One region of the Cobetia sp. 5-25-4-2 genome, then DNA from elsewhere that is predicted to be linked to it. Evidence: predicted binding sites of a transcription regulator. Region 1 holds the regulator's gene; the other holds the start of a gene.
The links. Region 1 encodes PhoB, which activates phosphate uptake and scavenging genes when phosphate is short. Its sites were predicted from a motif close to TGTCATANNNNTGTCANA; they were not measured.
Positions count from the first base shown of each region.

Region 2: the regulator PhoB is predicted to act here: its motif matches at 3,003-3,020, upstream of HXS65_RS08600 (CYTH domain-containing protein).

Region 1 covers NZ_BLWK01000004.1:250,263-265,209, forward strand. Annotated here, with positions in the region: gene HXS65_RS10790 (acyl-CoA thioesterase) at 1-195, opposite strand, end outside; gene HXS65_RS10795 (PstS family phosphate ABC transporter substrate-binding protein) at 584-1,582, shown strand; gene HXS65_RS10800 (ABC transporter permease subunit) at 1,722-3,752, shown strand; gene pstA (phosphate ABC transporter permease PstA) at 3,749-5,548, shown strand; gene pstB (phosphate ABC transporter ATP-binding protein PstB) at 5,545-6,390, shown strand; gene phoU (phosphate signaling complex protein PhoU) at 6,647-7,372, shown strand; gene cysZ (sulfate transporter CysZ) at 7,559-8,287, shown strand; gene phoR (phosphate regulon sensor histidine kinase PhoR) at 8,382-9,677, opposite strand; gene phoB (phosphate regulon transcriptional regulator PhoB) at 9,685-10,374, opposite strand; gene ubiA (4-hydroxybenzoate octaprenyltransferase) at 10,602-11,483, opposite strand; gene HXS65_RS10840 (chorismate lyase) at 11,514-12,233, opposite strand; gene HXS65_RS10845 (NAD(P)/FAD-dependent oxidoreductase) at 12,313-13,497, shown strand; gene HXS65_RS10850 (HU family DNA-binding protein) at 13,772-14,047, shown strand; gene HXS65_RS10855 (hypothetical protein) at 14,226-14,582, shown strand; gene HXS65_RS10860 (DUF2780 domain-containing protein) at 14,666-14,947, opposite strand, start outside.
Region 2 covers NZ_BLWK01000003.1:256,310-271,256, forward strand. Annotated here, with positions in the region: gene argA (amino-acid N-acetyltransferase) at 1-443, opposite strand, end outside; gene HXS65_RS08590 (inorganic phosphate transporter) at 745-2,028, opposite strand; gene HXS65_RS08595 (TIGR00153 family protein) at 2,070-2,750, opposite strand; gene HXS65_RS08600 (CYTH domain-containing protein) at 3,232-4,239, shown strand; gene HXS65_RS08605 (ion transporter) at 4,418-5,458, shown strand; gene HXS65_RS08610 (5'-nucleotidase, lipoprotein e(P4) family) at 5,580-6,389, opposite strand; gene HXS65_RS08615 (L-threonylcarbamoyladenylate synthase) at 6,565-7,188, opposite strand; gene HXS65_RS08620 (PHP domain-containing protein) at 7,330-8,334, opposite strand; gene HXS65_RS08625 (septation protein A) at 8,590-9,171, shown strand; gene HXS65_RS08630 (YciI family protein) at 9,171-9,470, shown strand; gene mnmC (FAD-dependent 5-carboxymethylaminomethyl-2-thiouridine(34) oxidoreductase MnmC) at 9,614-11,956, shown strand; gene HXS65_RS08640 (response regulator) at 12,049-12,786, opposite strand; gene HXS65_RS08645 (sensor histidine kinase) at 12,850-14,604, opposite strand; gene HXS65_RS08650 (2-hydroxycarboxylate transporter family protein) at 14,874-14,947, shown strand, end outside.

The sequences.
Region 1 (14,947 bases):
GTCGAGGCCCTCCACGGCGACAGTGGCAGTCCGTCCGTTGGCCACACGGCCGGCGGCCAGCTCGCAGGCCTCATCCATGCGATGCATCAACCAGCCACCGCTGATATCGCCATAAAGATTGGTATCGTGACGCTGAGCGATCAGCTTGAGCGTCAGCGTGCCGTTCGGCACCGGGGCATCATCCAGGGCTTGCATGTCGTCACTCGCTGTCTTGTTGTTATGTCTTCAGGGTGCACTGGCGTCGGCGGTTTGCCCAGTGGCGTCGATGGTTTGCCTAGTGGCGATGGAAGGAGAGCCCGAGCGGGCAGTGGCTCACGAAAGGCATCTCATGTCCGGTATCCTACTCTGCCAGTGGAAGGGATGTCCTCTCTCGCCAGGCGTTGCAGCGGGAATTTTCTTGCATTGCAGCATGTTGGTCTCGTGCCTCAACGTTGCAATGAAGGATACTCGGCGCAGCAATGCCGCTGGTGAGGCAGCCTCACGCAGGGAAGTGGTATTGAAGGAGTGGCAGGAGTTGAAGGAACAACGCGATAGTCATCACCGCCAATGAGCGCATCATTCATCTTTCAGGCCTGAAATCGTCATGTTCTTCATCGCATCCTTGCGTCGTCCCCGTTGGCTCTCGAGTCGCCTTGCGTTGCTGGCCTGCCTGCTGATGCCGGTCGTGCCCGCGTTTGCCGAGGTACCTGAATATCGCCCCGTGCCGGGGGTCGTCGGCAACCTGACGGCCGTGGGCTCCGATACCCTCTCGGTGCTGGTGACGCGGTGGGCGGCTCAGCTGCGTCGCTACCATCCAGGGGTGCGGGTCCAGTTGCAGGCAGCGGGGTCCTCGACGGCGCCGCCTGCCTTGATTGCCGGCACCACACGGGTGGGGCTGATGTCGCGGCCGATGAGCGATCAGGAGCGCCAGGACTTCATCCGGGCATTCGGGTATCCGCCATTGGAAGTCCCCGTGGCGCTGGATGCCATGGGCATCCTCGTACATCGCCGCAATCCGCTGGAGTCGATCAGCATCGCGCAGCTCGATGCCATCTTCTCGGCCAGTCATGAGTGTGGCAGTCAGCGGGCCGATCGGTGGGGGCAACTGGGGCTGTCGGGAGACTGGGCTGAGCGTCAGATCAGCCGCTTCGGGCGCAGTGCCACCTCCGGGACCTACGGTGCCTTCCGGCGTGTCGCCCTGTGTGGCGGCGACTTCCGACTGGACGTGAGCGAGCAACCGGGTTCGGCGTCGATCATCGGCGCCGTGGGCTCCTCGCCGGGCGGGATCGGCTACGCCAGCTTCAGCACCTCATCTCCCATGGTCAAACAGCTGTCGGTGAGTCGTGACGCCGGCAGCATGGCGATATTTCCGAGTCGGGCCAGTATCCGCGACGGGCGTTACCCGCTGACACGCGCCCTGTACATCTACGTCAATCGTGTGCCTGACAAGCCGCTGCCGTCATTGGAGCAGGCGTTCCTGTCGTTGATCATGTCGCGTCAGGGACAACAGGCCATCCTGCGGGAAGGCTATGTACCGTTGCCGGACGATCAGCTGAACCAGTGGCGTGAACGTCTGGGGCTGGATGAGGGCGAGGGTCTCTGAGTACGCTTGTCATCTCGCTGTCATCTCATGGACATAATCTTGAGGCAGACCCCATCTTTCGCTCGCGGGAGTGATCCCTCCCCGCGCGCTTCTTCTCTTGTGGTGAATATTCATGCCGGCTGCTGCTGAAGCCTCACGAATGCAATCTCGCCGTCTACGTCGCGATCGCCTGGCAAGCCTGTGGCTGACGGTTGCCGGTCTTGGCGTGATGGCGCTGGTGGTGGTGATGCTCGGCTATCTGATCAGCGTGTCATGGCCGCTGCTCAAACCGCCCGGCACGACGCCGAGCAGCTCGCAGGTACTGGAATCTCGAGCATTGGACACTCGCGCCGCGGACATGGACGAGTGGCGGATCGAGTGGCTGGCCGGCAACCGGTTGCAGCTGATCCAGCACACCGATGACGGTCTGCGTCGATCGAGTTCCCTCCAGGTACCCGAGGGACTGGATCATCGGCAGGCTCACCTCACGCAGAGCCGACAGCAGCTATGGCTGCGCATGCCCGATCGACAAGGTGATCGTCTGTGGCTGGCAAGACTGGCCTCGACCACGCCGCAAGGCAGCTGGCAGCAGCAATGGCTGCCCGGTCCGGCCAGCCTTTCGGCCCTGGAGGGGCAGTTGCTGGTCACGGCAGGGCCGCATGCCTTCACTCAATGGCAGTTGAACGATGCGTCCGCCGGCCAGGTACCTCTGGCCCGCAAGCTGGGCCGGCAGGAGCATGCTGCCCAGCCGATCACCGCCCTGAGTGTCCTGCGCGGCGGCAAGAGCCTGATCCTGGGGGATGCCGGCGGTGGACTGAGTCATTACCTGCTGCCCGCGCATGCCAGCCCGCTGATCAAGGCGGGAGACTTCGACAGTGGCCTGTCGGCCCCGGTGAGAACCATCGCCGCGGCACATCATGGGTTGGGCTTCGCGGCACTCGACGCGGATGGCCGACTCGGGCTGTATCTCGCCACGGCCGAGCGTCGTCGGCAGCTGGTGGACTGGCTGTCACCCGCACAGGTGGCGGCAGGAGTCGAGTTGAGCTTCCAGCAGGCGGATCGTCGTCTGCTGGCACGGCCAACGTCCGTGGCAGGTGGTCTGGGGGCTCTTGAACAGGCCTATGCGGGTCTCGAGATCCGTGATCCGCATCAGGTCGTGGGGCTTGGCGCGATCTTCGGCAAGGTCTGGTATGAGGGGCGTGACGCACCGGCCTGGGTCTGGCAGCTAGAGAGCACCGGTGCCCATGAACCCCGCCTGTCGCTGGTACCCATCATGTGGGGGACGCTCAAGGTCGCGCTGGTCGGCCTGCTGTTTGCCGTGCCGTTGGGACTGGGCTGTGCCATCCATGTGGCCTGTTTCATGGCCCCGCGCCAGCGGGCGCGCATCAAGCCGATGCTGGAGATGATGGAGGCCTTGCCCACGGTGGTGATCGGCTTCATCGCGGCGCTGGTGGTCGCGCCCTTCGTCGAGCGTGAATTGATGGCCGTGCTGCTGGGGCTGGTACTGATTCCGCTGGGCACCATGGTGGCCGGTTTCGTGTGGACCCTGTCGCCGCGCGCACTACGCAGCCTGATGCCGGAAAACATGGCCGCCTTCGGGCTGTTGCCGCTGCTGATGCTGCTGCTGTGGCTGGATGTGACGCTGGCTCATCAACTGGAAGCCTGGTGGTTCGAGGGCGACATCCGTCAATGGCTGTTTGCCCATCACGGCATCGATTACGCCCAGCGCAATACCCTGGTGACCGGTATGGCGCTGGGGCTGGCGGTGATGCCGACACTCTTCACGCTCAGTGAGGATGCGCTGTCCTCAGTCCCTCGCGGACTGGCGGCGGGGTCCGCGGCACTGGGGGCGACACCCTGGCAGAGTCTGCGCCGCGTGATCCTGCCGGCCGCCGCCGTCGGGCTGTTCTCCGCGATGATGATCGGCATGGGGCGCGCCGTGGGCGAGACGATGATCGTGTTGATGGTCGCCGGCAACACGCCGCTGGTGGATGCCAGCTTGTTCGAGGGAGTGCGCTCACTGGCGGCGACCCTGGCGATCGAGTTGCCGGAAGCCGAGGTCGGCAGCAGCCATTACCGCCTGCTGTTCCTTGCCGCGCTGGCCTTGTTCCTCTTCACCTTCGTGGTCAATACGCTGGCGGAAGTGCTGCGGCTGCGCTTCATGCCGCCGCAACGTGGAGGCTGGGGATGAGTCGTCCTGATGCGGTACCGCCGTCCTCGTTGCTCAGACCTCGTGAGCCTGTGACGGCGCGTCTGGCACGTTACTGGCGTGATGGTGGCCCCTGGGGCTGGCTGAATGCCATGGCGGTCAGTGTCTCGCTGGTACTGGTGCTGGGGCTGATCAGCCTGCTGGTGGTGGGCTCGCTCAGTCACTTCTGGCCCTCACGGCTGGTCGAGGTCGAACTCACCACCCAGCCGGGGCAGAGCGTCACGGCGCTCAAGACCACCCGTGGCGAGCCGGCGGCGGACAACCGTCACCTGCTGGGCGAATTGATGCATGAGGAGCTGCGTCCCTCGGCAGCGGACACCGGTGATCAGCAACGTGAGCGACAGTCGCAGCGCTGGTGGCTGCTGCAGACCTCCTCTCAGGATGGGGCCTCGGCGAGCTGGCAGTGGCTGCCGGATACCCTGATGGAGAATATCCGCTTTCCTCGCCAGGCACTGATGCTGGAAATGCGCGACGGGCGAGTGTTGTATGGCATGGCCAGAGCGCTGAGTGATCCGCTCACCGGTGAGCTGGATCATTCTCCGCAGCTCTCTTCCGACAGTGCGGTCCCGGGGGCACCGACTCCTTCACTGCACCAGAATGCCGAGGCACTGCATGCGCGGTTGGCGGCGCTTGAGGGGCAGCGCCGTCAGCTGGCGGCACTGCGCGCTGACAGCGAGGCCTTGAGTGCGCGCCTGCTGGCCTTGCAGCAGCAACTGTCCGCTCGACAAGGGCCTGTCACGACGCAGGACGAGGCGGATGCCTCCTTGATCGCGGAGCTCGAGACGACACGCGAGGCACTGATCACCCGTGAGGGGCAACTGCTGGCCCTCCGGGGAGCCCTGGACGCCGGCCAGCTGCTGCTCGGGGGCAATGGCGGTCATGAGGGGCGCATCGCGCTGAATGACATCCGTCATGTCTGGCAGCCGAATGCCATGGGCTTTGGCGGACGACTGTTGCTGACGCTGGAGCGCTTTCGTGACTTCGTCTCCGGCTCGCCCAATGGAGGCAGTGGCGGCATCTGGCCCGCCATCTTCGGTACCGTGCTGATGGTGGTGCTGATGGCGATTCTGGTGATGCCCTTCGGCGTGATGGCGGCCCTCTATCTGCACGAGGTCGCGCATCAGGGGCGTCTCACGCGACTGACCCGCATCGCGCTGCGCAATCTCGCCGGCGTGCCTTCCATCGTCTATGGGGTCTTCGGGCTGGGGTTCTTCGTCTACGGGCTGGGGGCCGGCCTGGATGAACTGTTCTTTTCCGAGCGTCTGCCGACCCCCACCTTCGGCACCGGTGGATTGCTGTGGGCATCGCTGACGCTGGCGCTGCTGACGCTGCCGGTGGTGATCGTGGCCACGGAGGAGGGGCTGGCGCGGGTGCCGCATCGCCTGCGCGAAGGCGCGCTGGCACTGGGTGCCACGCGCTTCGAGACTCTCAGGCGCGTGGTGATTCCCGCGGCATCTCCGGCCTTGATGACCGGGCTGATTCTGGCGGTGGCGCGTGCGGCAGGCGAGGTCGCGCCCTTGATGCTGGTCGGCGTGGTCAAGCTGGCACCGGACCTGCCGCTGGATGACAGCTTCCCGTGGCTGCATCTGGATCGCAAGTTCATGCACCTCGGCCATCAGGTCTATGATCTGGCCTTCCAGAGCAGCGATGCCTTCAGCAGTCGCCCGCTGGTCTACGCGACCGCGCTGGTGCTGGTGGTCGTGATCCTGTGCCTCAATCTGAGTGCCATTCGCCTGCGTCACATGCTGGCACAACGTTACAAGGGAGCCACCGAATGAAGCGTGACTCTGCACGTGAGAGCGTCCAGTCGAGCTCGCAGCATCCCGAGGTCGTCAATCCGCAGGACACGTGCCTGGAAACCCGCCACCTGTGCCTCGATTATCAGGCGCAGGTGGGCAAGGAGCGTCACCGACGGCGTGCGCTTGACGATATCAGCCTGCGCATCGCGCGCAAGCGCGTGACGGCTTTCATCGGCCCCTCGGGGTGTGGCAAGTCGAGCCTGCTGCGCACCTTCAATCGCATGACCGATCTCGATGAGCAGTCACGCCTGAGCGGCAAGGTCTGGCTGGAAGGCGAGGACATCCATGCCCGGGGCGTGGATGTCCCCATGCTGCGCCGGCGCGTCGGCATGGTGTTCCAGACGCCCAACCCCTTCCCGATGTCGGTCTACGAGAACGTGGCCTTCGGGCTGCGGCTGGTCGGCGAGAATGACAAGCGCCATCTGGATGACAAGGTCGAATCCTGTCTGCGGGCCGCGGCGCTGTGGGAGGAAGTGAAGGACCGGCTGTTCGACAGCGCGCTGGGGCTTTCCGGTGGCCAGCAGCAGCGCCTGGTGATCGCGCGCACGCTGGCGGTGGAGCCGGAAGTCCTGCTGCTGGATGAGCCAGCCTCGGCGCTGGATCCGATCTCGACGCTCAAGATCGAGGAGCTGATCCGCTCGCTGCGCTCACGCCTGACGTTGGTCATCGTCACCCACAACATGCAGCAGGCAGCACGTGTCTCGGATGCCACGGCCTTTCTGCATGAAGGACGGCTGGTGGAATATGCCCCGACCGATCAGCTGTTCACCAATCCGCGTCGTCGCCAGACCGAGGACTACATCACCGGCCGTTTCGGGTGAGATCACCAAAGCGGCACTGCAGGTGGCTGACACGTGTCTCGCGCGGGACGTTGGCGGATGGGCCATCGCGTCGTGGATATTTCAGCGCGGCGCGAGATTCGATTGGCGTCCCGGCGCTCGAGTGAAATATAACTGCAATCAAGAGGCGTCATGCTAGGAGGGAGCCGCCTGCGCCAGACCCTGCTGCAGCGCTTCTACATCAATGCCACATGTCAGAGACCGCCTGCCTCGGCGGATGACTTCCCGGGAGAGGGTAATGGATATCACCAGCGATTCGCACGGCAAGCACATATCCCAGCAGTTCAATCACGAGCTGGATGCGCTGAAGACACACCTGCTGGCCATGGGCGGTCTGGTGGAGAAGCAGCTGCAGGATGCCGTCACGGCCCTGCTGGAGGGTGACAGCGAGACGGCGACACGCGTGCGTGACAATGACAAGGCCGTCAACGACATGCAGCTGAAGATCGATGACGAGTGCACCCGCGTGCTGGCGCGCCGTCAGCCGGCGGCCTCTGACCTGCGTCTGGTGCTGGCCGTGATTCGCGCCACCTCCGATCTGGAGCGCATCGGTGACGAGTCCAGCAAGATCGCGCGCAATGCCATCTCGCTGGTCGAGAACGGCCAGAGCCCGCGTGGCATGGTCGAGGTGCGTCACCTCAGTCAGCATGTGCGCAGCATGGTGCGTGACTCGCTGACCGCCTTCGCCCGCTTCGACACGGATCTGGCGCTCAAGGTACTGCGTGAGGACGCCTCGGTGGACCTGGAATACCAGAGTGCGATGCGTTCGCTGATGACCTTCATGATGGAAGACGCGCGCCAGATCACCCCGGTGCTCAACGTGATGTGGATTCTGCGTGCGCTGGAGCGTATCGGGGATCACGCCGACAACCTCGCCGAGTACGTCATCTTCCTGGTCAAGGGCGTGGACGTGCGTCACACCGACACCCATGACCTCCAGCCGCAGGATCTCGACAAGCCCTGACGTGCAGGCCCCTTCCCCGGGGCCTGACGCCTGTCTGCCGATGACGCCCCGCCTCTGTCCCGCCGACGGAGTGCGGGGCGTCTGCCATTTGATGCGCCGACAGCTGCGTGGGGCGGGTGGTAGTGCTAGGGTGTGGCTCCGGCCGCCCGAGGGCAGCCGCCTTTCACGAGATGACGAGGACGTCGCATGATTGATGCCGTATCGGCGCTGGTCCGCGGGACCCGCATGGTCTATACCCCCGGGCTACGCCGTTTCGTGTTCGTACCACTGGCGATCAACCTGGTGCTCTACAGTGCCACGCTGTGGCTGTTGTTCAGCCAGTTCGAGGGCTGGATCGATTACTGGATGCTCAAGGTGCCCAGCTGGCTGGAATGGCTGAGCTGGTTGATCTGGCCGGTGCTGGTGCTGAGTCTGTTGCTGGCGGTGTTCTTCACCTTCAGCCTGGTGACCAATCTGATCGCGGCGCCGTTCTACGGCATTCTGGCCGAGAAGGTTGAGCATCGTCTGGATGGCACCCTGATCGAGGATGAGCGTGGCCTGGTGAAGATCGGGATCGACTCGCTGGGGCGCGAGATGGCCAAACTGGGTTACTTCATTCCCCGCATGATCGCGCTGTTCATTCTCGGCTTCATTCCGGGCCTGAATCTGCTCTCACCGCTGCTGTGGGGGCTGTTCTCGGCCTGGAGCATGGCGATCCAGTATCTGGACTATCCGATGGACAACCATCAGGTCAGCTTCGGTGACATGAAGCAGCGTCTCAAGGCGCGCTGGTGGCCGTCACTGACCTTCGGTGGTGCCGTGTTCGTGCTGACGCTGGTGCCCTTGGCCAACCTGCTGTTCATTCCCGGGGCCGTGGCGGGTGCCGTCCTGATGTGGCAGAGCCACTACCGACAGCTGCCTGCCCCGCGCCGCTGAGCCAGGCTTTATCGCGAGCGTTGACGAACGCAGATACCACGACGCCCCGCCGTGACCTCATGCAGAGGGCGCGGCGGGGCGTTCGTGTCTACCGTCAGGCAGTCGTCGCGCAGCGACGCTCCGCCGGGAAATGACAACGGAAGCGTGCGCCCTCGCCGGGCAGGCTGTCGATCTCCAGGCGGCCCTGATGGCGGATCAGCACATGCTTGACGATGGCCAGTCCCAGCCCGGTGCCACCAGTGGCGGTGCTGCGTCCCTTGTCGATGCGATAGAAGCGCTCCGTCAGGCGCGGTAGATGCACGGGATCAATGCCGTCACCGTCATCCTCCACCTCGACCATCACGCCCTCGCTGGTGCTCTGGCAGCGCAGCGTGATGTGGCAGTCTTCCGGCGTGTAACGCACCGCATTGAAGACCAGATTCGAGATCGCGCTTCTCAGCTCCTGCTCCTCACCCATCAGGGCCAGTCCGGGCTCGACCTCCACCGTGATGACATGCCGCTCCTTCGAGAGGCCTTCGGCATCTTCCCGGATACGTGTCAGCAGCTGTGCCATGTCGATGCGACGTCCTTCGCCCGACAGCTCGTCGGTCTCCAGGCGCGACAGGGTCAGCAGATCCTCGACGAGGTGCTGCATGCGGTCGGTCTGACTCTGCATCTGTCCCAGGCCACGCTGCCAGCGCGGGGGCAGGTCATCGGCATAGTCGGAATAGGTCTCGAGGTAGCCGGCCAGTACCGTCAGCGGCGTGCGCAGCTCATGGGAGACATTGGCCACGAAATCGCGGCGCATTTCCTCGAGACGGTAGAGACGGGTGACATCGCGCACCATCACCAGGCGCTCGTTGTCACCGAACAGGGTGATGGAGATCTGCAGGGTCAGGTTGTCGGAGAGCGGCGATTGCAGGGTCAGCGGCTCACGATAGGCCAGCCGATTGAAGTAATCGATGAACACGGGGTCACGCAGGTAGTTGGTGACGTGCTGGCCGCGGTCGTGACTGGCCTTGAGGCCGATCAACTGCTCGGCAGCGCTGTTCCACCACTCCATGTCGCCGTGGTTGTCGAGCATCACCAGGCCATCGCGCATCGCTTCCGAGGACTCCTGGATGCGGTTGAGGATACTGCGCAGTCGCTCCTGCGCCTGACGCTGACCCTTCTGGTAGCGATACAGACGATCGAGCAGATCCCCCCAGACGCCATCGCCGGGCGGCGGCTCTTCATGGGGGTTGGTGATCAGCCAGGTGTAGAGGCTCTTGAGATGCTTGAGATGGACGAACAGGTACAGCGCCAGCCCCAGCGCCAGGCCCCAGCCCAGCAGGCCGAGCAGTCCGCCGACCAGCCCGAAGCCGCCCGCCAGATAGCCCAGCCGCCATAGCTCGTTCGTCCAGTAGCGCATCCGCGTCTCAGGCCTGGGCGCTGAAGCGATAACCGGTACCGCGGACGGTCTGGATCAAGTGCTGATGCCCCTCGCCCAGCGCCTTGCGCAGACGACGAATGTGCACGTCCACGGTGCGCTCCTCGACATAGACATTGCCGCCCCAGACCTGATCCAGCAGCTGGCTACGGGTGTAGGCGCGCTCCTGATGGGTCATGAAGAACTGCAGCAGGCGGTATTCGGTGGGGCCGACCTCCAGGGAGTTGCCGTGTGCGGTCACGCGGTGGCTGGCGGGGTCGAGCATCAGACCCTCGACTTCCACCGACTCCTCGACGCCCTTGGGCGTGGTGCGGCGCAGCACGGCCTTGAGGCGTGCCACCAGCTCGCGTGGCGAGAAGGGCTTGGTGATGTAATCGTCCGCCCCGGCCTCGAGCCCCTGGATCTTGTTGTCTTCCTCGCCCTTGGCGGTGAGCAGGATGATCGGCAGCTCCGCCGTGGTCTCGTCACGCTTGAGGCGGCGCGCCAGTTCCAGCCCGCTGGTGCCGGGCATCATCCAGTCCAGCAACAGCAGATCGGGCTTTTCATCGACGACGATGGCGTGGGCGTCCTGGGCATTGTCGGCCTCCAGCACGCGGTAATCCGCCATTTCCAGGGCGACGGCGATCATCTCGCGTATCGAGGATTCGTCGTCGACAATCAGTACGGTCTTGGAGCTCATCGCTAGATCCCATGCAGCAGTCGGCGCACGCGCCAGAATGACAAGTCGATGACGATTACAACCTGCTTATATGACAGTGAGATGACAATCGCCAGCTTGGCAGCTTGCCGCCCGGCTTGCCAGCGAGTCCCTCAACTCTCTCAAGGCGTGAATGTCACGCCTCGCCGCACGAGGAAGATCGCTGGCAGACCGGATGAGGACGCGGGCCCGTTGGCCGGAAAGAGGGGTCAGGCAGCTGGCCAGGTCGCCAGCGCGATGCCCGCGAAGATCAGCAGGCCGGACCAGTGGTTGTTGAGAAATGCCTGGAAGCAGGGGCCACGCTCCCGCTCGCGAATCAGGCGCTGCTGCCAGACGAAGGTCACGGCCGCCGCGGCCAGCCCCAGCCAGTAGAAGATGCCCAGCGCCAGGTGCAGGCCGATGCCGATCAACACCGCCAGCATGCCCAGCTGCAGCAGACCGATCATCAGCTTGTCGGCGCGGCCGAACAGCACGGCGGTGGACTTGATGCCGACCTTGAGATCGTCATTGCGATCGACCATCGCATAGGCGGTGTCGTAGGCCACCGTCCACATCAGGTTGGCCGCGAACAGCCACCAGCCATAGGTCGGCACCTCCTCAAGCGTCGCCGCGAAGGCCATCGGAATCGCCCAGCCGAAGGCGGCACCCAGCACCACCTGCGGCAGATGATGGAAGCGCTTCATGAACGGATAGCTGGCCGCCAGTAGCACGGCGACGATCGACAGCAGCACCGTGGTCAGGTTGGTGAAGCACACCAGCACGAAGGCGGCCGCGACCAGCACACCGAACAGGGTCAGCGCCTCGCGCTCCGTGATGCGTCCTGAGGTCAGCGGGCGGTCCCGGGTGCGTTCGACATGCTTGTCCCAGTGGCGATCCGCGTAGTCGTTGATCACGCAGCCGGCGGCACGCATCAGATAGACACCAGCCACGAAGATCAGCAGCGTATCGCGGTCCGGTAGCCCATCGGCCGCCAGCCACAGGGCCCAGAGGGTCGGCCACATCAGCAGCCAGGTGCCGATGGGGCGGTCCAGACGAGTCAGGGCGAGGTAATCGGCCAGTTTGGACGGGCGGGAAGCGGATGACGCTGACATCAGGACTCCTGATCGAACGGCAGTGGGGAATCAGAGTTCCAGAGCGTGCTGGAACCGAGGGGTGAAACCTTCCTGGACCAGTACCCGGAAGCGACCATGCGAGAACATCGAGCGGCGCATCCACAGGCTGGCGGTGCGTGCCAGCGGCTGCGTGCTGGCAAGCCTCAGTGGCGCCCGGCTGACATCGATGGCGCTGCGGTTCAGGTCGGGCTGGCGGAACAGCCAATGGCCCAGCGAGCCTTCGCCGAGCGTCGAAAGACGGTGGCCATGGGCCAGGTCCAGCGCCGCCAGCGAGCGCGCGATCACCCAGGGCTCATCGCCATGACACAGGGCCACTTCGCGCCGCCAGACATGGCGTCGTGGCGCGATACCCAGCATCCGCGCCTCATCACGCCGGGCAGGGCCGGTGTCCTGCAGCAGCAGGCGCACGCGCAGCCCCTGACCATCGAGCATGCGCATGGCGTGATCGAGACGCTGGGTCAGCGAGTCGCTGGAGGACAGCCATGGCCACCAGCCGGCCGGCATGACGCCTTGCAGGCTCGCGGCGGGCTGCCAGTGGCGGCGGACCGCCGAGTCCATCGCTCTCTGGTGAGCGCAGGGAGTGTTGAGTTCCGAGCGAGACATGGCCCGGATGGCGATCTTGCCGGCAAACGCTGCCGAGTGGGAGTGACAGACCACGATGAATTCCCTGTCAGGATGACAAGTGGCGAGTCTAGCACGCCCGAACCGCAAGGCCTGCAGCGTGAGCATGCCCGCGCCAGTGGCAGGCTGGTATGCTGGGGCCCGACTACCCTCTTTTCCTCTCGGATCGATCTCAGGAGATGGCGCCATGCGCGACCCTCGTACCCTTGTCATCATCGGCACCGGCATGGCCGGCATTGGCCTGGCGCGTGCCCTGCGTGCGCGTGACAAGGACAGTCGACTGATCCTGGTCAGTCAGGACAGTGGCCACGATTACGCCAAGCCTCTGCTGTCCACCGCCTTTGCCAAGGGCATGAGCGCCCGGGCATTGGCACGGCAGACCTCCGTGGCACTGGTGGATGAACTGGACGCCGAGCTGCGCACCCATCAGCGAGTGACGAGCATCGATACCCACGCGCGACAGGTCTGGCTGGGCGAGGAATGCCTGGCCTATGACGAGCTGGTGCTGGCACTCGGTGCCGCGCCGCGGCGACCCTTCCCCATCGATGACTCGGTCGGCTCGCGCGTGATGAGCATCAATGATCTCGATGACTACGCCGCCTTCAGCGCCACGCTGACGGCAGCGCGTGAGGCGGGGGAGAGTGGCCGTGTCGTGATCGTCGGTGCCGGTCTGGTGGGGTGTGAATACGCCAATGACCTGAAAGCCGCAGGACATGAGGTCACCCTGATCGCGGCGGAAGACACTCCGCTGGATGGCTTGCTTCCCCAGGCGCTCGGCCAGCGACTTGGCAAGGCCTTCGATGCCATCGGCGTGCGTCGGCTGCAAGGCGAGATGGTCGAGACCATCACCGCCGGCAAGGCAACGCAGGCACCTGTCAGCGTGGTGCTGCAGAGTGGTCATGCGGTGGAGGGCTCGCTGGTGCTGCTGGCTACGGGGCTCGCGCCACGCATCAAGCTGGCACAGGGCGCGGGGTTGAGTGCTGGCGGGGACGGCATCCGCGTCGATCGTCACCTTGCGACCTCCCGGCCGCATGTCTGGGCGCTGGGAGACTGCGCCAGTGTCGAAGGGGTCAATGCCATGTACGTGCAGCCCCTGCAGGCCGCGGCTCGGGTGCTGGCCGCCAATCTGTGCGGCGAGGCGGTCGAGCTCGACTGGAAGGCCTGGCCCGTGCTGGTCAAGACACCGGCGCTGCCCATCGTGGCCTACCCGCCTCGGACGGCCGTGGCGCGCTGGGACATCACGGGCGAGGGAGATGATCTCGATGCACGCGCTCTCGATGCGAACGAACGCTTGATTGGATATGCGTTGACAGGCGCCTCCGTTCGCAGGAAAGTCGAGCTGGCGCGGCAGGCACCGCCGTTGCTAGGCTAGGCGATGCCATGGCCGATGGTCGCAGACCCCTTGAAGCCAGCGTAGTCAGGCACGATAGTGAAGTTTCCGTCACAGAGCGTCAGGCGAGAATCAGGGACGACGTGTTACCGGTGACGTTCACCCCGAAAAAGGGGGACCCGGTATCGCATCGCCCAAGCGCCATGCAATGCCAGCAAGTGCAGCAACATCCGTGCAAGAACAACATCCGTGCAAGAACAACAATGAATCGGCGGCTGAGCCGCCCGTGCAGAATGCCAAACCAGGAGGGCTTTTCATGCGCAAGCCAGAACTCGCTGCGGCCATCGCCGAGCGTGCGGATCTGTCCAAGGACAAGGCTAGTCAGGTGTTGAACGTGATTCTCGACGAGATCACCCACACGGTCGCCAAGGGCAACGATGTTTCATTGATTGGTTTTGGCTCCTTCACGGTGCGTCAGCGTGCAGCGCGTACCGGCAAGAACCCCCAGACAGGCAAACCCCTGACTATCCCGGCCAGCAAGACAGTGGCCTTCAAGCCGGGCAAGTCATTGAAGGATGCGGTGACCAAGTAAGTCTGGTCCACGCCGCCGCGCCCCTGCTGGCGTGGCGGCCCGCCATGCTTGCCCGATGTCAGTATCGATGCCACCGGCTCCGCCACTCGGGCCCGGTGGCATTTTGTCATGGACGGTATCGATGGCTGTTCGCGGCTGACCGCTTGACCGTGCCGCCTCTCAAGGAAGGAATGACGCCATGAAGCTCAAGTTGCTGTTGTGGGTACTGGGCCTGTTGCTCAAGCGTGCCTTCCGGCGCGACCCCGAATTTCGCGCTCAGCTCGAGACGCGTTCGCTGGATTGGGGCGTTGCCACGGAGGATCTGAGCATCGCGCGTCATTATCGGATGTCTCGGGAAGGCGTGACCTCCGGCACCGGTCTGCCGGTGGATACGGAGCTTGAGCTGCGCTTCGCGGATGCTGAGAGTGCGGTGGCCTTCCTGCTCAAGCCGTCTCCCAAGGCCTTCTTGAATGGCATGATGGAGCAGCGCGTGCGTCTGGTCGGGGATTCCGCCCAGCTCAATCGTCTGCAGTCATTGCTCAAGCGGATTCGCTGAACCGACGGCCATGCCGTAGTGACCGAAAAAAACGCCCCGCTGATCTGCTCAGCGGGGCGTTTTTCGTGAGGGCACGCAAGGTGTCACAGCAGATGCTTGAGGCCCGGGATGCCCTCGATGACCTGGTCGACCACACCATCGCCGGCTTGCTCGCGCGCATAGCTCAGCGTCTCATCGGCCACGCCACGTGCCTGATCCATGTTCAGGTCCAGTCCCATCAGCTTCTGGCCCAGCTCCAGTGCTCCCCCTCCGCTGCCTCCGGTGAATGCACTGACCGCCCCCATCAGGCCGCCCATGAGGCCACCGCCCCCGGACTCGGCGGCTTCCTCGCCAGCGCTGCCGATCAACCCTTCGGCGCCCGGAAT
Region 2 (14,947 bases), on a different contig from region 1:
CCGTGCAGGAAGTCGACGCCCTCTCGCACGCCCAGCGGCTTGGCCATCACCAGATTGCCCGACACGGCGGAGAGCTCGACACCATGCAGCGGGGTATTGGGCAGCCCCAGCGACAGGCTGGCCTCCAGGCGCAGGCGCAGCGTGGCGACCTGCTGCTCCAGATGCGCGAGGATGTCACGGGTGACGACCCAACGCCCCTGATGACGCTCGGCCTCGATTCCCACTCCCTCCAGCGCTTCCCTGACCTGCGGACGCACGCCGAACACCACCACCAGTCGCACGCCGAGGGTGTGCAGCAACGCCAGATCCTGAATCAACTGCGTTCGTCGTGAGGAAGACAGCGCTTCGCCTTCGATCAGAATGACGAAGGTGCGCCCACGGTGAGCGTTGATGTAGGGAGAGGAGTTGCGAAACCAGTCCGCGAAGGGAAAACGCGTGTTCAAGAGCCAGCTCCGTGCAGGAGGGAGGGAAAATGGCATGTCAGGCATGCCCATGAATCATCATATCAGCGCCGCAGCCTGCACGGCGAGCGACGCCCCTGACATCCATGCGGCCTAAACGAGAAAGGCGACCCGAAGGTCGCCTCTCTTGTTTTTCAAAAACGTTTTTTCAAAAACGTTTTTCAAGTGCGTCTTGCCAATGCATCTTGCCGATGCGTCTTGCCGATGCATCTTGCGTGTTTCTCTCATGCAGCGCCCTGTCGCACACCCCGTCGCAAGCCCGGGCGCTGAGGCAGATGTCGGCTTAGCCGAACATGCCCTTGAACATGAAGAAGAACAGGATCGACAGGATCGCGCCGGCCGGCAGAGTGATCAGCCAGGACATCACGATGGTACCGATCACGCGCAGGTTGAGCGCTGCCATGCCGCGTGCCAGACCTACCCCCAGCACCGCACCGACGAGGGTGTGGGTGGTGGAGATCGGCAGGCCGGTGCCGGAGGCCAGCACCACGGTGGAGGCCGCCGCCAGGGTGGCCGCGAAGCCACGAGACGGGGTCAGCTCGGTGATGCCGGTACCGACGGTGGCGATGACGCGGCGACCATAGGTGACCAGGCCGACGACGATACCGCCGCCACCCAGCACCAGTACCCACCAGGGCATGCTGGCCTTGGCGCCGATCTGACCGGCGGAATCGACGACACTGATGATGGCTGCCAGCGGACCGACCGCGTTGGCCACGTCGTTGGAGCCGTGGGCGAAGGCCATGGCACAGGCGGTAAACATCATCAGCAGGCCGAAGACCTTCTCGACGCCGCTGAAGTCGAAATCATCCCCGGTGGCGCGATTCTTCTCCTTGAGGCGAGAACGCGCGACCTTGCGCTCCATCAGCACGCCGATCCCCATCACGATGGCACCGATGACGACGGCCAGCAGCAGGCTGGACTCGAAGCTCAGGTGCAGCCCGACATGCTTGAGGCCCTTGACCATGGTCACCATCGAGATGATGAAGCCGACCAGGAACATGTACATCGGGACATAGCGCTTGGCGGCCGCGAACGGGTCTTCATTGTCGAAGATCAGCGTCTGCACGGACTTGAACAGCACGAAGGCGATGGAGCCCGCCAGCAGCGGCGAGACCAGCCAGGAGGCCGCGATCTGACCGACCTTGGGCCACTCGACCGCATCCACGCCGAGACCCGCCGCCGCGAAGCCGACGATGGCACCGACGATGGAGTGGGTCGTGGAGACCGGCCAGCCCTTCATGGACGCGATCAGCAGCCAGATACCGGCGGCCAGCAGTGATGCCAGCATGCCGTAGACCAGGAACTGCGGATTCTGGATCAGCAGTGACGGGTCGATGATGCCCTTGCGGATGGTATCGGTGACTTCACCACCAGCCAGCCAGGCACCGAGGAATTCGAAGATCACGGCGATGACGATCGCCTGCTTGATGGTAATGGCCTTGGAACCAACCGAGGTACCCATGGCATTGGCGACATCGTTCGCGCCTACACCCCACGCCATGAAGAAACCGAATACGCAGGCAAGGATGACGAGCACATCGCCGTATTGAGCAATGATGGACATTAGGGAACTCTTGAGCAGATGGCAGGACGTCCTGACAGCGCTTAGCGCGCCATCAGGATCTGCAGTCGGGTACCGACCTTTTCAGCTTGATCGGCGACATCGCCGACCCAGTCGATAATCTTGTAGAGGAAGATCACGTCGACCGGTGGCAGAGCGGCTTCCAGCGAGAACAGGGTCTGGCGGATCGCGATCTGCTGTTCGTCGGACTGCTTCTCGAGCTCATGCAGCTCATTGATCAGCTTGTCGACCAGCTCGCTCATGTTGCGCCCGAAGCCGGACTCGACAAGATCTTCCAGCTCGCCCAGCGCACGGCGCGCCTGGCAGACCGATTCGACCGCAGTCTTCAGATACTCACGCATGGCGGGCACCAGCGCGGTGGGTATCTGCATGTGGCGACCCAGCATGATGCCGGCGATATCCTTGGTGACGTTCGCGATGGAATCCTGGACATGGATCAGCTCGAGAAGGTCGGAACGGGATACCGGCAGGAACAGCGAATTGGGCAGATTGAGACGCAGCTGCGTCTTCAGTTCGTCCGCTTCACGCTCCAGCTTGCTGATGGTCTGACGAATGCTGGCCGCCTGATCCCAATCACCCTGTTCGCAGGCGTCGAAGAAGGTCAGCAAGTGCTGGGCACAGTCGTCTGTCTTGATGATGTGGGTGTGCAGCGCCTTGAAAGGCGAGCGCCCGAACATCGAAGAGAAAGGGTTGGTCGTTACCATAGTGGCCGTCGGCGTTAAGGATTGACGCGCGGAGTGTAGCAAAGCCTTTGTGACGATCACATAACTTTCATCGTAACGACACGATACCGCCATGCTGTTGTACTTCACGCAACATCAGCGGCAGTCGGGGGGGAACTCGAAGGATTCCAGAGGAGAGATTGTCATGTAGCGACAGGACGCGGGGTCGCTGACTGATTACATTGTTCATAATATAACCAAGGAGTTGGCGGCAGGCAATTCATGTCACACAAATGTCACGATACTGTCATATCACTGTGATTCTGCTGACGGATCACCTGCCGTGGGAAGGCTGGCGACACGCTCCGCGCTTGCCTTGGCAAGGGACAGGCGCGAGCATGAAGCCGCCGGGGGCTGCCTGTCCCGGGATCTCGGACAGGCCGCCAGCGTCCTCGTATCGCTGTCGTCATCCATGCCCGGCCATCTTCATTCTTCATCTTCTCGTACAGGGAGTGCCGTCGTCATGGCGCAGGAAATCGAACTCAAGCTGGCGCTGACCCACAGCGGCCTCGGACGCACGGCGATTCTGGAACGTCTTGCGGATATCGCGGAACTGGCTGGCACCACGCCCCGTCGTCGCTGGCTGGCCAATACCTATTTCGACACGCCTGAGCATGCACTGGAACGCGCCAAGATGGCATTGCGCCTGCGCCGCAGTGGAGAGGATGCCGACACTACGCGCCCCTTGCGCCAGACCCTCAAGACCAGTGGCGAAAGCCATGGCGGCCTGCATTCGCGCGGCGAGTGGGAATGGGCGCTGCCCGATGGCCAGACAGACCTCGATCTCGATGGCCTGCGCGGCCTTCCCCCTCTGCAGGCGCTTGAGGAAGGTCCGCGTGAGCACCTGCTCGGCGCCCTCGCCCCTACCTTCAGCACGGATTTCGAACGTCATGCCTGGCAGCTGGAGCTGACGGTGACGCAGGATGGCCAGACAGCGGGTGTCGGCGTCGAGATGGCGCTGGATCTCGGCCACGTGAAGGCAGCAGGTCGGGAAACGCACATCCGCGAGATCGAACTGGAACTCACTGGCGGTGACGACCTGAGCGCCGAGCAGCGCGAAGGGGTGCTGTGGACGCTGGCGGAATCCCTGTCCAGCCGACTGGCCCTGCGCCCGGCAGATGCCAGCAAGGCACGCCGCGGTGCCGCACTCAGAGATGGCGAATGGCACGAGAAGACGCTGGATACCACCGACACGAATGCCCTGCTCGCCGCGGCCATCGATGCCCTGGATGCACATGCCGACCGCCAGCAGCAAGATGACATGCGCTGGCACGATCACGCCCTGGCCGCCTTCTCGGCCCTGGCCTCGCGCCTGGCCGCCAGTCAGCATCCCGGTCATGTCCATGCGGTGGCGCTGACGGAGGCGCTGAGCGAATCCCGTGAGCAGGGCACGCCAGACAGCTGGATGACAGCGGCCTTCGGTCAGCACAGCCTGTCGCTGCTGGCGGCATTGCGCAGCCGAGGCCAGTGAGACAGCTCATTAAAAGCTCAGTGAGACAGCTCATCGAGAAAGCTCGTTGAGAAAGCTCATTGAGAGACCCCGGTGAAATCGCTCGCTGAGCGCCAGGCCATCGCGCCCTCACCTGCCCTGCCCCCACCATCGCGTCGCAGCCCGCCCCGGCGCTGCGACGCCAGTCAAGGAAGCCCGCATGCCTGAACGCCAAGGGCCGGCCAACGAATACGGCAGTACGTCACAATCCGCCACCGCCCCCCCTCGCTCCAGCGATTTCGAGCCGGCCAGCGGCAGGCTGCGCGCCCGGCTATTCCACTGGATCTTCGAGTCCGACACCAAGGCGGCCAAGGCCTTCGATATCGCGCTGGTCGCGATGATTCTCGCCAGCGTCGCCGTGGTGATGCTCGATAGCGTGCCGTCGCTGAATGCCCGCCATGGGGAGCTGTTCCGTATCCTGGAATGGACCTTCACCCTGCTGTTCACGCTGGAATACGCAGTACGCCTCTATTGCCTCAAACACCCCGGCACCTGGGCGAAGGGCTTCTACGGCGTGCTCGACCTGCTGTCGATCGCCCCGACCTGGCTCTCGCTGCTGATTCCGGGGGCGCAGGCACTGCTGGTGGTGCGAGTGCTGCGTGTGCTGCGGCTCTTCCGCGTGCTGCGCCTGATGGCCTTCGTCGGCGAAGGTCGCATGCTGGTCGAGGCTCTCGCGCGCAGTCGTCGCAAGATCCTGCTGTTCTTCATCACCGTACTCAGCATCATCACGGTATTCGGTGCCCTGATCTATCTGATCGAACCCCCGGAAGCCGGCTTCACCTCCATCCCCAAGGCGCTCTACTGGGCGGTGGTGACGCTGACCACGGTGGGCTACGGCGATATCGCCCCCATCACGCCCTTGGGCCAGTTCATCTCGGCGATGATGATGATACTGGGCTATTCGATTCTCGCCGTGCCCACCGGCGTGTTCTCGGCCGAGGTGCTCAACGGCCTGCGCATGCAGCAGACCAGCGATGAAGCCTGCCCCGGCTGTGGCCGTGAGGGCCATGATCGCAATGCCAAGTACTGCAAGTTCTGCGGCACCTGGCTGGATGAAGACACGCGAGACCCACGCGAGCCAGAGCCTGAACCAGAGCCTGAGACAGACCCAGAACCCGGACCTGAGCCCGACGCCGAGCCGCCAGCGAAGGAGGAAACCGCCTCCCCAGGCGACGACTCCCCCGACCGCGACCGCAGCTGACGAGGCCGAGTGTCACTCGGCACACGACAACGCCTCGGAAATGACAACGCCTCGGAAATGACAACGCCCCCGAGACCGCAAGGTCCGGGGGCGTTGTCATTCAGCCGGAAGCCGGCAAGGGCTAGCGGTCAGAGAAGGGCTTGTCCCAGGCGGTCAGCGTGGCCTCACTCCAGCTGCCGTAGGAGGCATTCGGCAACATGATCCAATCCTTGCCGAAATGCTGCGCCTGCTCCGCGACCAGCGCCTTCTGCTGCTCGGGCGTCTTGTCGGAGAAGTCATCCGCGAAATCATGCAGGCTGTCGCCCAGCTGCATCACGATGTCGTGATCCTTCGCGATCGCCTGGCGACGCACTGACTTGCTCGGCCCCAGCAGGCGCACATGGGCGTCATCGACACCGGGCAGACCCAGGGCTTTCAGCGTGGCGACCGTGGCGTCCTTGTTCTCCTCGTAGCGATCCGACACGTAGTAGATCGCCACGCCACGCGATGCGGCAAGTTCGAGGAACTCCCTGGCCCCCGGAATCAGGGTCGGCTTGCCCTCTCGCTCCCACGCCTTCCAGGTGTCCCAGCCCGTGAAGTCATGACAGGCCTTCAGATCACGCACCAGCAGCGCGGAGTTGTCGATCACGGTTTCATCAAGGTCGGTCATGATCGCGGCAGGTTTCTCGTCATCACGAGATGCCAGCAGTGTCTCCAGCTGACGTGTCGCCAGCGCATAGCTCTGACGCTGCAGGGCCGTGACTTCCGCCGATTGCTGCTGATAGCGAAGTGCCATGGCATATGCTGCCGGCGGACACTGCGCTGCCTCGGGTGTCTCGGCCGCCTGACTGACGGGAGCGACTCCCAGGCCCATGATTCCTGCCAGTGTCGCGACCCTGGTGGCTCTCGCCAGCAATGAGACACGCGCTTGAGATGAAGACGTGATCGGCATCGATGATCCTCTGTGCATGATAGGTATGTCGTTGAATTATCAAGACAGTCGAATATTAACACTCAGCGTTATTGAATTCCTGTTCAACGACCTCGCCTGCCATGTCACCATCCGCTTCTCGTCGTCATGAGCAACGCGTCATGAGCATCTCGCCACGCGCGTCATGCGGCGTGCCTCACTCGATGAAGTTCGAGATGTCGCCTCGCCCTTCACGCACGATGACGGGCGGCAGGTCGCGCAGGTCCACCACGCTGGTGGCCTCCAGGCGGCAGGCCCCACCATCGATGATCAGATCCAGCGCATGCCCGAAGCGCTGGCGGATCTCTTCCGGGTCCGTCATCGGCAGCTCCTCGCCCGGCGGAATCAGCGTCACACTCATCAGCGGCTCGTGATGTGCCTCCAGCAGGGCATGCGTGATGGCATGGTCCGGCACGCGCACGCCGATGGAGCGACGCTTGGGATGCAACAGCAGGCGTGGCACTTCGGTGGTCGCGTGGAGGATGAAGGTGAAGGCTCCGGGCGTGTGGCTCTTGAGCAGTCGGAAGACGGCATTGTCCACCTTGGCGTAGGTACCGATTTCCGACAGATCCGAGCACATCAGGGTGAAGTTGTGCTTGTCATCGAGTTCACGCAGACGCTTGATGCGCTCGATGGCTTTCTTCTCGCCCAGGTGGCAACCCAGTGCATAGCCGGAATCGGTCGGGTAGGCGATCACGCCCCCCTGCCGAATGATGGCAACCGCTTGATCAATAAGACGTTTCTGCGGGTTTTCAGGGTGTATCTGGAAAAACTGTCCCATGCGGCGCTCCTTGCGTCAGCACAGTGCGCCGGACACTGGCGCACTGATCTCGGCGAACTCTCGGCAAATTCTCGGCGAACTCTCGACAAGACCGGCCTGACACGACGCGACACGCCAGTCAGGCCGGCTCTGCCATCTCTATCACATGGTGGCGGTGGCGGCCGCAAAAAAGGGTGCAAGGCGCGGATGACACCAGACGGGCGGCACTCTGGTGCGCGGTGGCGGACTCATGCTGCCGGGTGCCAGCGGCCCCCCGGGGAAGTGGAAATCACTGCCGACGGAAGCATAGAGGCCCAGTTCATCCAGCTGACGCGCCAGGTCACGCGCACGGTCGATGTTCTGGAAGCCGCTGACCAGCTCGGCGGCCTCACCGCCGGCAGAGATGAAGTCCCGCAGCAGCTCACCGCGCTTGGTGCGGGTGAGCTTGTAGCGCATCGGGTGCGCCATCACCGCGACACCGCCATCGGCACGTATCCATCCCACCGCCTCTTCCATCTCGGGCCAGTGTGCCTTGACGTCGCCCTTCTGGCCGGAGCCCAGGTGACGCTTGAAGGCATCCTGAAGATCACGGGCCAGCCCCGCCTCCACCAGCGCGCGCGCGAAGTCGGGCCGCGACAGGGGGCGGTCTCCCGACCCGCTGAGCGTGGCCTGCTCACGGGCACGCTGCATGGCATCACTCAGTCCCAGCTTCTCCATGCGCGCGGCGATCTCGTGACTGCGCCGCTCACGTGCATCATGTTGCTGCCTGAGGCCGGCGCTCAACGCGTCTCCGGCGCCCTCGGGCATCAGCGCCACCAGGTGGATGGTCTGATTGCGCCAGCGCACGGACAGCTCGCAGCCCGGCAGCAGGGTGACGCCATGGGCAATCGCCGCCTGCTGAGCCTCGAAGATGCCTTCCATGCTGTCGTGATCGGTCAGTGACATGCGCGAGACGCCGCGCCGCGCGACCAGCGCGACCAGCTCTGCCGGCGCCATGCCGCCATCGGAGGCGGTCGAGTGCATGTGCAGGTCGATGTCCGGCACCTCGATGTCCGTCTCGAAACGCTGGGGCAGCGCGCGGGGGACCGGACGGGCAGGCGGTGGCGATGATGGCTGGTGAGCGGGCGACTCGGATGTCGGCGGATGGTCGGACAGGACGTCGGACACGGGAAAACCTCTCGGGATGAACGTCCAGAGCCTCGAGTTGCCGATCATGCTGGCAAGCCCTCGGCAGGGACGTCAGGGGCAGTGTTGACTGCCGTATATGTCTGGAAGCCACATGGGCTTTGTCAGCAGGCAGCAATGGCGGCAGAATGAACGCATGCAGGCAAGGGTGCGCCGCTGGTTGCCAAAGGATACCACTCGCACAAGCCCTTGCCTTCCCGACGGCACCGCCGTCGTGTCCAGGAGTGTGTGTTTCTCATGAAGATGTTGCTCGACTTTCTGCCGATCGTGATCTTCTTCGCCGTCTACAAGACGACTGGCGACATGATCATGGCCACGGCCGTACTGATCCCTGCCACCCTCGCCCAGGTGCTCTATATCTACTGGCGTCACAAGCGTGTCGAGAAGATGCAGCTGGTCACGCTGGCGCTGGTCGTCGTGCTGGGTGGCGCGACCGTGCTGTTCGGCAACAGCGCCTTCATCCAGTGGAAGCCGACCGTGGTCAACTGGCTGTTTGCCGTCGCCTTCCTGCTCTCGCCGCTGTTCGGCGGCAAGCCGCTGGTGGAGCGCATGATGGAGAAGGCGATCCAGCTGCCGCGTGCCATCTGGCACCGCCTCAACCTGGCGTGGGTGGTATTCTTCCTCGCCATGGGCGGCCTCAACATCTATGTCTTCAGCCACTATTCGGAAGACATCTGGGTCGATTTCAAGCTGTTCGGCATGCTTGGCCTGACACTGCTGTTCGTCATCGTTCAGGGCGTCTATCTGTCCCGTCACATGGTGCAGGCCCCTCAGGAAGAGTCTTCCTCTTCCACCTCTTCACATAAGGATGATTCGTGATGCTGTATTCCATTGTCTGTCAGGATGTCGAAGGTAGTCTCGAAGCGCGCATGGCAGCGCGACCACCACATCTGGCACGTCTTGAGGCCCTGAATGCCGCAGGCCGTCTGGTCATCGCCGGCCCCAACCCGGCCATCGACAGCGAAGCACCGGGAGACGCCGGCTTCAGCGGCAGCGTCATCATCGCCGAGTTCGATTCTCTCGAAGAGGCCCAGAAGTGGGCCGATGCCGATCCCTTCGTCATCGCCGGTGTCTATGCAAGCGCCGAAGTGAAGCCGTTCAAGCAGACACTGCCCTAGTCCTGACTGCCGCTCGGCCGGTGACCGGCGGCTTCGCCCCCTGACGACGGACAGCCTGGCTGTCCGTCGTCTGCGTTGGAGACGTTGCCCGGCCACTGCCCTGATGCCCTGCTCTCCCGCTCGACCTCCTGCCAGGAATGCCCGTGAACGATCGTCCCTCCTCCCCCCGCCAGCCCGCTTCCGCCACGCCTGAGCCGTCCGCATCGTCAGTGTCCGACGCGGCGCCGAAGGGCAGGCCGAACGCCATGACACGCAAGCCTGCGACGACGCCACCGAGCGCGATCGACCCTGTCACGGCCCCCGGCGTGGTGCCGGAGGTCCCGCTGGCACCGCTGGCCGCGCTGGAAGAGGCACGCCTTGAATGGGATGACGCGGCCCCACAGGCCATGGATTACGGGGATGTGTACTTCTCGATCCACGATGGCCGCGCCGAGACCGTGCACGTCTTCCTCGACAGCAATCGTCTGAGCGAGCGCTTCCGTGACTGGCGGGAAGCGCGCCCCTTCGTGATCGGCGAGACCGGCTTCGGCACCGGCCTCAATATCCTGTGCGCCGCCCAGCGCTTTCTGGCCACGGCACCCGCCGAGGCACGCCTGCATGTCGTCTCGGTGGAAAAGCATCCGATGCGTGCCGCGGATCTCGAACGCGCGCTGTCCGCCTGGCCGGATCTCGCCTCATTGGCGAAACCGCTGGTGGCACAATGGCCGGCTGCGGTACTCGGCGTGCATCGTCTGTGGCTGGATGAGCGCATCACGCTGGATCTGCACTTCGGCGATGCCGTCGAGCGCCTGTCACGCCTCGAAGGAGGCGTGGATGCCTGGTTCCTCGATGGCTTCTCGCCGTCGAAGAATCCGGAAATGTGGTCACCGGCGCTGTTCGCGGCCATGGCCGGCATCTCGCATCCCGAGGCGACCTTCGCCACCTTCACCGCCGCGGGCTTCGTGCGGCGCGGCCTGCGGGCGGCAGGCTTCGCCTGGCGCAAGGTGCCCGGCCATGGCATGAAGCGCGAGATGATCTGCGGCGAGCTGGACGCTGCCACCTCGGCGGCGCGCGCCGAGCTGATGGGGCTTGCCGAAAGGCAGGAACAGCATGACCGGCCCCGTCCCCCGCTGACATCGCCCGCACAGCGCGGGGTGCTTCATCCGCTGCGCCGGGAACAGCCCTGGACGCAGCCGCCCCAGCCGGCGCCCATCTCCCGCGAGACACACGTCGCGGTACTTGGCGCTGGCATCGCCGGCACCAGCTGCGCCGAGGCGCTGGCGCGGCGTGGCGTGAAGGTCACGCTGATCGACGCCGAAGCCCCCGGTGCGCGGGCCTCCGGCAATACCCAGGGGGCGCTCTACGTGAAGCTGGCCGCCGAGACCAACCCTGCCAGCCGCTTCCAGCTGGCCGCGTTGCAATACAGCCGGCGCTGGCTGGCAAGCCTCGACCCCGAGCAGACCCTGTGGTCCGCCAGCGGCGTGCTGCAGCTGGCCACCAGCGAGCGTGAGCGCAAGCGCCAACAGCGCTTCGCGGACAATCACCCACTGCCCGAGGCGCTGCTCAGGCCGGTCACTGCCGGCCAGGCCAGCCAGATCGCCGGCAACGAGATCACCTTCGATGGCCTCTTCTATCCCGTCGCGGGCTGGGTGCGCCCGAAGGCGCTGTGTCAGCACCTCGCCGCCACACCGGGCGTCAGCTTTCGGCAGGCGCGCATCGTGGCCATTCAGTCGCTGGGGGCCGAGGAAGGCAGAGAGGAAGGCGGAAAGACAGGCAACGGCGCGCCACGCTGGCAGCTGCAAGCCAGCGACGGCAGCTATCTGGAAGTGGATCAGCTGATCGTCGCGCTGGGGGAGCAGACTCACCTGCCCGAGCCGCTCGCGCATCTGCCGCTGCAGCCGATTCGTGGTCAGGTCAGCGAGATCACGGTGCCGCCCGAACAGGCAGCAGGGCTGCCCATGCTCGACAGCGTGGTGTGTGCCGGCGGCTATGTCTCGCCCTGTCAGCGTCACGCCGACGGCAGCGTGACGCTCAGCTTCGGCGCGACCTTCGCCCCGCGCGATGAGGATGAGGCGGTCCGTGAGGCGGATCACATCGCCAATGTCGCCGAGCTGCGCAGTGCGCTGCCCGCCTTCGTCGCTGCCTGGGAGCAGGCGCGTGGCGTCAGGCTGGAAGACGATGCCTGGCAGGGGCGTGTCGCCTGGCGCGCCGCCAGCCCCGACAAGAGTCCGCTGGCCGGTCCGGCACCGGACGCCGCGCAATGGCATGAGGATTACGCCGCCATGGCCTTCGATGCGAAAAAGCGCGTGCCATCACTGAGCGGCGCCCATCTGCCGGGATTATGGCTCTCCACCGCGCATGGCTCACGCGGCTTCACCACCGCACCGCTGTGTGCGGAGCTGATCGCCTCACAGCTGTGCGGCGAGCCGCTGCCGCTGGAGCGCGAACTGGCCGAGCACCTGCACCCGGGACGCCGCCTGATTCGCGATATCGTGCAGCGGCGCTGAGGCATTGGCGGACATTGGCAGACATGGGTGGGCACTGGCAGACATGGGTGGGCACTGGCAGAGGCAGAGGGCTCGCCCTCCGATGACGTCCTTCAGGGAAGCCGGCACTGCCTGGCAAGCGCCTGACGATCGATGACCTGATAGGTGAAGGAGGGGCGGCCTATCTGGCCGTAGTGGAAGGCCTCGCTGAGCATGCCGCAGGCCGCCAGATGGCGCAGGTACTTGCGGATGGTCACGCGCGACATGCCCGTGGCGCTCAGTAACGCCTCGCTGGTGAAACTGTCTTCAGCGCGTGGCAGCGCCTGGATGGCACCGGCGACCAGCGCCAGGGACGCTGCCGTCACGCCCTTGGGCAGGCGGCCATCAGACACCGTCCCCGCCGCACCACTGACCGCCATGTGCGAGCCGAACAGCTGGTCCAGCTGCTGCTGACTGACCTCCCCCTCGAGACTCTCCAGCTGCTGGCGACCACGCCGTGCCAGTGCCAGCGCCTGCTGGAAGCGGGCGAAGCTGAAGGGTTTGACCAGGTAATCGCATACCCCGAGCGCATGCGCGCTGCGCACCGTATCCGCCTCACTGGCGGCGGTGATCAGGATCACCTGGATGTCAGGGGCGGCATGGCGTCTCAACCAGCGCAATACCTCCAGACCGCTGCGGCTGCGCAGATAGACATCCAGCAGCACCAGGTCCACCGCCTCCTGCGCCAGCACCTCCAGCGCCGCGGCGACATCCTCGCACTGGGCGACCAGGCGCATGCCATCGATACGATTGAGGTATTCGACATTGAGACGCATGACCATGGGGTCGTCTTCGACTATCAGCACACGCATGCGCTCAGGCTCCTTGATCATGCGGGGTCTTGGACGGCAGCCGTCCAACGACGTGAAATGCTCTCAGGGCGCCGCAGTGGGCGACCGCTGGCAGGGCAAGGTCAGCTCGACCAGGGTGCCGCCGCCCGGGGGCGAGTAGAAGTGCCAGTCTCCCGCGCGCGCGGTCACGATCTCCTGTACCAGCGACAGCCCCAGCCCGCGACCTTCACCACGACTGCTTACCCCCGCCGCGCGCGCCGTCTCCATGAGCTCCACCGGCATGCCGGGGCCGTTGTCTGCCACGCTGATCGACAACTGGGCCTCTGACGCCTCACCCACGGATTCCAGCATCAGGCTCAGAGTGACGGCCGGGGCGTGTGTGGCATCGTCCATCTCTTCCAGCGCTTCGAAGGCATTGTCGAGCAGATTGCCGATCACGCTGACCAGATCATGGCTCAAGCTGCGCTCCAGCACCGGCAGCACGGCCTGAGACAACTCGGACTGAGACAGCGCTGCGCCGGGCATCTCCCGGTGCTCGGGCCGTGCATGATGCCATTCGACGTCCAGCTCGACATTGAGCGCGATACCCCGCTCGCGAGCCTCACTGTGCTTGCCGATCAGCAATCCTGCCAGCAGAGGGTCCGCGATGCGCTCGGCGGCCGCGGCATCCGCTGGCAGCTCCCGCTCCACCAGCAATGCCAGGTAATCTCGCAGGCCGTCGAGGTCCTGCATCTGCGTCAGCCCTGACAACACATGCAACCGATTGCGAAATTCATGGCGCGCGGCACGCAGTGACTCTGCCTGTCGGCGGACGCCGGTCAGCTCCTCGGCAAGGCGCTGCATGCGGTCGTGCTCACGCAATACCAGCACGCCGCCCATGAGATGCTCGCCATCATGCACCCGCTGGCAACGCACCCACAATCGCCGCCCGTCATGGGTGACCTGACGCAGGCGAGCCGCGTCCTGCTCCGCCACCGGCGAGTGCGCGGCTAGACACTCGTGCATGCCGGTATCGGGCAACCACGCCTCAAGGCATTCTCCCGGTTCGGGAGCCGTCCCCAGCAGCTCGCGCGCCGCGGCATTCACCAGGGTGACATGCCCCTCGGGGTCGACCACGATGATGCCCTCTTCCAGGCTGGCCAGCACCGCCTGATGCTCTTCCACCAGACGCGCGATGGCCGCCGGCTCCAGCCCCTTGAGCTGTCTGCGCAGATAGCGTGCCAACCCCAGCGCCCCCAGCGTGCCGAACAGCATCAGGATGCCCAGCCCGATCAGCAGCTGACGCTTCTCATCGGCCAGCCGCCGTCCCAGCGAATCCAGCGTGATGCCGATGGCAACGGCGCCGATGACGGAACGCGCTTCGCCATCGGATGCAGAGGCCATCACCGGGGCAAAGCTGCGCAGGCTTTCGCCGAGCGTACCGCGGGACTCGGAGAGATAGGCTGCGCCTCCGAGCGCACGTTGCTCGTCTCCCCCCTGAAACGGCTGGCCGATCCGCGCGGGCTCCGGGTGACTGAGTCGCACGCCGTCCGGACGCATCACCACGATGAAGTCGACGGCATTCTCGCGGCGCAGCCGCTCGATGCGTGCCGCCAGGCGGCTATTCGCGGCGGGAGGCGCTGCCTGCGAGGCGTTGGCTTCGCTCAAGGTGGCGCGCACCTCAGGCAGCCGCGCGATGCGTTGCGCGAGGGCGGCGATGCGCTGTCCCTGTATCTCATGCTGGGTCCGCTCCAGCTGCGCACTGAAGAGCCAGGCCGCGACCAGCAGACTGACGATCACCATGCCGGCAGCCAGCAGCGAGGTCAGCGCACTCAGTCCGGGTTGAGAAGAATGCAACACGCCAGACAGTCCACGTGCCCCCTTGGTGGCATGGCCAATTCGCCCAGCACGTGAGCGAGCCGCGCCATGCGGTTTCATAAGTTTCAAAAGGCTTTCTTTAATTCGCAAAACTTGGCCCTCGAAAGCCACATCGTAAGCTCCCTGTGACGCGCATCCACTGCGCGGACATGATGTCCCACCTTGTCCCAACCGATCCCGCGATGCCACGCCAGCGCATCCGGACATGACAACAGGTCCTGCAACGACAGAGTGCAGGACAAGGAGCCTGCATGACACATTCCTCGCAGACCGCCACGGCCACGCCTGCCGACGAGTCGCCTTACCTGAAGACACGCATCTTCGG